Regions from separate parts of the Serratia sp. Nf2 genome, predicted to be linked through region 1. Evidence: predicted binding sites of a transcription regulator. Region 1 holds the regulator's gene; the other holds the start of a gene.

The links. Region 1 encodes Fur, which represses iron uptake genes when iron is present. Its sites were predicted from a motif close to ATAATAATGAGAACNACTATCAA; they were not measured.
Region 2: a site for Fur is predicted at 1,719-1,741, ahead of C9411_RS10800 (TonB-dependent siderophore receptor). Genes of this name have one in related genera too.

Annotation. Positions count from the first base shown of each region.
Region 1 covers NZ_PYTW01000005.1:319,708-323,488, forward strand. Annotated here, with positions in the region: gene C9411_RS13890 (beta-N-acetylhexosaminidase) at 1-1,158, shown strand, start outside; gene fur (ferric iron uptake transcriptional regulator) at 1,404-1,850, opposite strand; gene fldA (flavodoxin FldA) at 2,180-2,719, opposite strand; gene ybfE (LexA regulated protein) at 2,984-3,271, opposite strand; gene ybfF (esterase) at 3,528-3,781, opposite strand, start outside.
Region 2 covers NZ_PYTW01000004.1:108,174-111,954, forward strand. Annotated here, with positions in the region: gene C9411_RS10790 (phosphocholine-specific phospholipase C) at 1-408, shown strand, start outside; gene C9411_RS10795 (ABC transporter substrate-binding protein) at 495-1,631, shown strand; gene C9411_RS10800 (TonB-dependent siderophore receptor) at 1,792-3,781, shown strand, end outside.

The DNA.
Region 1 (3,781 bases):
TACCTGAACCCGTGCCTGGATTCTTCCCAGCGTTTTGTCGACAAGGTGATCGGCGAGATCGCCCAGATGCATAAAGAGGCCGGCCAGCCGATCAAGACCTGGCACTTCGGCGGCGACGAAGCGAAAAACATTCGCCTGGGCGCCGGCTACACCGACAAGGCGAAACCGGAGCCGGGCAAAGGCATCATCGATCAGAGCAACGAAGACAAGCCGTGGGCCAAGTCGCAGGTGTGCCAGACGATGATCAAAGAAGGCAAGGTGGCCGACATGGAGCATCTGCCGAGCTACTTCGGCCAAGAGGTCAGCAAGCTGGTGAAGGCGCATGGCATCGACAGAATGCAGGCCTGGCAGGATGGCCTGAAAGACGCCGAGAACGCGAAGGCGTTCGCCACCTCGCGCGTGGGCGTCAACTTCTGGGATACCCTGTACTGGGGCGGTTTCGATAGCGTCAACGACTGGGCCAACAAAGGGTATGAAGTGGTGGTTTCCAACCCGGACTACGTCTATATGGACTTCCCTTACGAGGTGAACCCGGACGAGCGCGGTTACTACTGGGGCACCCGCTTCAGCGACGAGCGCAAGGTGTTCAGCTTCGCGCCGGACAACATGCCGCAGAACGCGGAAACTTCGGTCGACCGCGACGGCAACCACTTCAGCGCCAAGAGCGACAAGCCGTGGCCGGGCGCCTACGGGCTGTCCGCTCAGCTGTGGAGCGAAACCCAGCGCACCGATCCGCAGATGGAATACATGATCTTCCCACGCGCGCTGTCGGTGGCAGAACGCGCCTGGCACCGCGCCGGTTGGGAACAGGACTACCGCGCAGGCCGCGAATACAAAGGCGGGGAAACCCACTTTGTCGATACCAAGATGCTGGAGAAAGACTGGCTGCGCTTCGCCAATATCCTGGGTCAGCGTGAACTGGCCAAGCTGGATAAGGGCGGCGTCGCTTACCGTCTGCCGGTGCCGGGCGCACGCGTAGCGGGCGGCAAGCTGGAGGCGAATATCGCGCTGCCGGGATTGGGCATCGAGTACTCCACCGACGGCGGCAAGCAGTGGCAGCGCTATGACGCCAAGGCCAAGCCGGCGGTCTCGGGTGACGTTCAGGTGCGGTCGGTCAGCCCGGACGGCAAACGCTACAGCCGCGCCGAAAAGGTCTAAGCCCGGTGCAACGGCCTGCTGTCCTGGCGGCGGCCGTATAACGAAGGGGGAATGCGTTCGCCCGCGCGTGTCGGCGTAGGGCGGACGTTGTAGTGAGAGGAGTACGTGGAGTCGCTGTGCCGCTGCAATTGTGATATTTCATGACATGATTTTCCCCCGGCTTGTCCGGGGATTTTTTTGCCCGTTGCACGGAGGGCATAAAAAAACCGCCTCGGTGTGAGGCGGTTTTTCATAGCCGGTCAGGCTTATTTCTTGTCGTGCAGCGTTTCGTCTTCGCGGCAGTCACCGGTTTCACAGTGGCCGTACAGGTACAGGCTGTGGTTAGTGAGCTTGATGCCGTGCTGCTTGGCGATATCACGCTGGCGCACTTCGATGGATTCGTCGCTGAATTCGATCACTTTGCCGCAGTCCAGGCAAATCAGGTGATCGTGGTGATGTTGTTGGGTCAGCTCGAACACGGACTTGCCGCCTTCGAAATTGTGACGTGTCACAATGCCCGCATCGTCAAACTGGTTCAGTACGCGATAAACCGTTGCCAGCCCGATCTCTTCGCCCATATCAATCAGTTTTTTGTACAAATCTTCCGCACTGACGTGATGGCATTCCGGATTTTGCAGTACTTCCAGGATTTTGAGTCGCGGAAGCGTGACTTTTAAGCCGGCCTTCTTCAATGCGATGTTGTTGTCGGTCATGCGAATTCAGTCCTGTTACTATGCTAATCAAGTTGAGGCGTACTCGCCTGTGGCATCGGTCGGCACAAAGAGTTAATGCGTCTCATTATAGAACCGGTTGTACTAAATGGAAACCGCCGGTTGTTAACAAAGATATAATTGCACTATTGCATGTTTTGCATGCAACGCCTTGATGGATGGGATAAACCGATATCTCAGTCTACCGTGACGGGGTGGGAAGTTACAAATCTGTAGCTTCTATCGCAGCAATCCCTGCTGCCGATGACGGCCCTGTGGGCACACTATGCACTTTACAGGGCCTTTGTTCAACCTTTCGCCAGTGCCGGGGCTTAGCCGACGATATCGGCCAGGCTCAGCTCTTCGACGATCTGTTTGACCCAGGCGTCGACGCGCTCGTTGGTCAGCTCCGGCTGACGGTCTTCGTCGATCGCCAGACCGATGAAGTGGTCGTCGTCCGCCAGGCCCTTGGAGGCCTCGAAGTGATAGCCTTTGGTCGGCCAGTGGCCCACGATGGCCGCGCCGCGCGGTTCGATAATGTCGCGGATGGTGCCCATCGCGTCACAGAAGTATTCCGCGTAGTCTTCCTGATCGCCGCAGCCGAACAGCGCCACCAGTTTGCCGTTGAAGTCGACTTCTTCCAGCGTCGGGAAGAAATCATCCCAGTCACACTGCGCTTCACCGTAGTACCAGGTCGGGATACCCAGCAGCAGGATATCGAACCCTTCCAGGTCTTCTTTGCTGCTTTTAGCGATGTCATGCACTTCAGAGACGTCGTCGCCAAACTGTTTCTGGAGAATTTTCTGGATCATTTTGGCAATGTTTTCGGTATTGCCAGTGTCGCTGCCAAAGAAAATGCCTACAGTAGCCATATCGCGTATAACCTTTAAATTCAAGTAATTGCATTACTCGACGCCGGCACTGACGCCGCTGACGCCGATTAAAATGATGCCATGGCAAGAGCCTTTCGCCTCCGGGGCGGGCGCCGACAGGCGCAGTCTCTTACCGGTAAATGCGTATCATGCCAGAAAGTGGCGCCGGGGTTTTATCGCATTTATGCGATGCCGGAGAATGAAGAAAAGCGTGGTCGATCCGGCGTTGTCCTTAACGCCGCGCCGCGCGTGCGGCCGAAGAGATCAATGTTCCGGCTGTTCTTCCGCCAGTTGTGCCAACAGCATCTGCTCGATGAGTTCGCTGCGGCTGATGTTGCGCTGTTCCGCCAGTTTGTTCAGGGCGTCCACCGCATCCGCGTTGATTTTCAGCTCTACGCGCCGCAATCCACGCACTTTATCGCGCCGTAACTGATTGCGCTTATTGATTCTAAGCTGTTCATCGCGGGAAAGCGGGTTGGTTTTCGGGCGCCCCGGACGGCGTTCATCTGCGAACAGATCCAGCGTCGTGCGATCCGTTTGTTCTTTTGCCATAGGTAGCGGTACTGCAAGGGAGTTTGCATCAAAAAGCGCTCGCACGCTTCCGGAGGCATCGGTTAACACACTTCGGGCCAATAAACCCTAACCCAAATTCACCCCCGAACCGGCGTTCGCGAACGCGCTGGCGCGGCGGCAAAATTATAGCGCGCCATATTACCCCAGCAGATGGAGCGGCGACAATGCCTAACTGCGGGCTAAACGCGCTAAGCCGTTATCTTTAGCGCGTTTTTTCGCCAGATGAGCGGGTTTTTCAGGCTTCGTCGAGAAAACGGTGGATGGCGCGCAGTACCGCCTCCGGCTTCTCGGCGTGTACCCAATGGCCGGTGCCGGCGACGACGTGCGCGCGGGCCTGCGGGAACTGGCGCGCGATGTCTGCACGGTAACTGTCCTGCACGTACGGCGACAGGCCGCCGCGAATGAACAGGGTTGGGTGCGGCCAGGCCGGCACATCCTGCCAGCCGGTGATGTCTTCGTAACGTTCGATCAGCACCGGTAGGTTGAAGC
Region 2 (3,781 bases), on a different contig from region 1:
ACCGTCGAGGCCGGCAAGGCGGTCAGCGATGACTGGCAGATGGAGGATGAGTACCATCTGTGGTTGCTCGGCCCCAACGGCTTTCATCGCGAGCTGCGCGGCGCCCTGAGCCGGCCGCAGCCGGAGGTGCGTCTGCGCCCGACGGGCCGCAGCCTGCTGCTGCTGCTGAATAATCCGGGCACCGAAGCGATAGCGGTCACCCTCGAACGCTGCCCTTACACGCAGCAAGGCCCGTGGCCTATCACGCTGCCTGCGGGCGGCAGCCACCAGCAAGCGTTTGACGCTCGCGCCGGCGGCGGTTGGTACGATTTTACGCTGCAAAGCCAGGGAGGTTGGCTGCGCCGCCTGGCGGGGCGGCTGGAGGATGGCGAACACAGCGTCAGCGACCCGCTGATGGGCCAGGGGTAACCGATCGGCATCAAGGGAGTTCAAAAAGCGAAAGGATATCGCTTATCATTGCGCTCTCGTTCTTCGCCGATTACCCAAGGATCTTCATGCCCGCTGTTCTTATCGCCAAAGCCGGCCGCTGGTTGGCCACCTGTGTATTGCTGTTGGCCGGCGCCGCTCAAGCCGCGCCGATCGTCGTCACCGATGTCGCCGGCCGCCAGGTCACCCTGCCGCAACCGGCCAAACGCGTTATTCTGGCCGACGCTCGCGCGCTGCTGGCGCTGAATATTCTGCACCCGCAGCAGCCGCTGAAAAACATCATCGCCTGGGACAACTCGCTGAAGGTCAAAGCGCCGGATCTGGTTGAAGCCTACGCGAAAAAATTTCCGCAGGTCATGCAAATCCCTACCTTCGACAATCCCTACACCAGTGATTTCAGCGTGGAAAGCGCGGTGGTGCGCCAACCGGATCTGATCATTTTCGACATCGGCCTGCTGAGCAAATTGAAAGACAGCGGCGTACTGACCCAGCTGGAAAAAGTCGGCATCCCGGTGCTGATCATCGATTTTCGCCAGCAGCCGCTGACCAATACCGTCGCCAGCATGACGCTATGGGGTAAAGTGTTTGACGAGCAGCCCAACGCCGACGCCTTTATCCGTCTCTATCAGCAGCGCCTCGAACTGGTGCGGCAGCGGGTCGCCACGCTGAAGCCGGAGCAACGCCCCAGCGTCTTTATCGAGCGCAGCGCCGGCATCAAAGGCGAACAGTGCTGCAACACCTTCGGCAAGGGCAGCTTCGGTCAGTTCATCGATACCGCCGGCGGCAACAATATCGGCAGTAAGCTGTTTTCAGACATGGGCGGTGAAGTGAATGTCGAGCAGGTGATTAGCAGCAACCCGGATTTCTATCTGCTGACCGGCGCCGACTGGAGTCGCGGGCATCGCGGCACGCTGGCGGTGCCGCTGGGTTACACCACCGATATGGCCACCAGCCAAAAGAAACTGGCGCATCTGCTGGATCGCACCGGCATTAACGTGCTGAAAGCGGTGAAAGAAAAACGCGTGATGGCGATTTACCATCAATTTTACGACACGCCGCTCAACTTTATCGCCGTTGAGGCGATCGCCAAATTCCTGCACCCGGCGCTGTTTAAAGATATTGATCCGCAAGCGGATATCGAAATGGTGCACCAGAAATTCACCGCGCTGGATTACAGCGGCGTCTTCTGGCTTACACCGCAATAACCCCCGCCAGGGCCCGCCAGCCGGGCCCTGTTTCCCGCATTCATTATTTAGTTACCCGCTTAACTATCCCGTAACAATTCTATTTACTTGCCAATAATTATCATTAAGATTGTCTTTTCTAAAAAAACACATCCGGGTCTGAAACTCTTAAGGCATTATTATGTCATCTCTTTTTCGGCTTTCCTTGCTGACGGCTTCCATCGCCGTCGCGTTCCCTGTCCTTGCTACTGATAACTCATCTCAAAACGATACCGACACCGTGACCGTCGTCGGCAACTGGCTGGACAACCCTGATACCAGTTCGGTGCTGCTCAACCATCCGGGCGCGCGTTCCATCGTCACCCAGCAGCAGATGCACGAGCAAGGCGACCAGACCATCGCCGATAGCCTGCGCGGCGTGCCCGGCGTGCAGGTGCGCGACAGCAACGGCACCGGCGGCAGCGACATCTCGCTCAACGTCGGCGTGCGCGGCCTGACTTCGCGTCTTTCTCCACGCTCCACCATTCTGATGGACGGCGTCCCGCTGGCGGTCGCGCCTTACGGCCAGCCGCAGCTGTCGATGGCTCCGCTGTCTATCGGTAATCTGCAATCGGTGGACGTGGTGCGCGGCGGCGGAGCGGTGCGCTACGGGCCGCAGAACGTCGGCGGCGTGATCAATTTCGTTACCCGAGACATTCCCAAAACGTTTGGCGGCACCGCCGGCGTACAAACCCAGGGCGCCAGCCACGGCGGCCTGAAGACCCTGACCAGCGCCTCCGTGGGTGGCACCGCAGACAACGGCTTCGGCGCCGAGCTGCTCTACTCCGGCCTGCACGGCCAGGGCTACCGCGACAACAACGACAACACCGACATCGACGATTTCATGCTGAAAACGCGTTATGCGTTTACCGATCGCGACGAACTGTTGGCCAATTTCCACTACTACGACGCCAAAGCCGGCATGCCGGGCGGGCTGAGCACCGCGCAGTACGCGCAGAACCCGTTCCAGTCCACGCGGCCGTGGGACCAGTTCGAAGGCCGCCGCAAGGATATGTCGTTCAAGTACAAACATCAGGAAGACGACAAGCAGTTCGAAGTGTTGACCTACTTCACCGACAGCTACCGCGGCAGCAACATCGAATCGGAAGGCACCGGCAAAAACACGGGCCAGCGGCGCATGGTCTCCTATCCGCGTCACTATTCAACCTGGGCTATCGAACCTAGCTATTCGCAGGTCTTCCGCTTCTGGGATATGGCGCACGAGATCACCCTCGGTTACCGTTACCTGAATGAAACCATGGACGAAAAGGCGTCGCGTTCGGCCTGGTATAACCCGGCGAATATCGGCTCGACGCCGGATACCCCGGACTATTACCAGCACACCTCCGGCGGCACCGCGGCCAACGCGTTCTATATCGACGACACCATCAACGTCGGCAACTGGACGATCACGCCGGGCTTGCGTTATGAAAGCATCCGCACCCACGTGGACGATTCGTTCAACAACATCAGCCGCGAGAAAAGCTACAGCGAACCGCTGCCGTCCTTGAACGTGATGTACCACCTGTCCGACGCCTGGAAACTGTTCGCCAACGCCAACACGTCGTTCGGCAGCATGCAGTATTTCCAACTGACCAAAGGCGGCAACGGCAACCAACCTGCGCCGGGACTGACGGCGGAAAAAGCGCACACCTATGAATTCGGCACCCGCTACGACGATACCGTGGTCAAAGCCGAAGCCACGCTGTTCTACATCGACTTCGATAACCAGCTGCAGTACATCAGCAACGACGTGGGCTGGACCAATATGGGCGCCACCAAGCATAAAGGCATCGAGCTGGCGCTCAGCTACGATCTCAGCGAGCTGAACCGGGCGCTCGACGGTGCCAGCGTCTACACCAGCTATACCTACACCAAAGCCAGCACCGACAAGGGCGACTTCGCCGGTAAAGATCTGCCGTTCTACTCGCGCCAGGTGTATACCGTCGGCACTCGCTACGCCACCGGCAGCTGGGTATGGAATCTGGACGGTTACGCGCAGTCCAAACAGCATTCGCCAGGCACCGGGCCGGAGTACGTCACGCAGGAAAGCGCCGATGGTCAGTTCGGCGATATCGCCGGTTACATGGTGTGGAATATGCGCGGGGAATATAATTTCGGGCCGCAGCTAT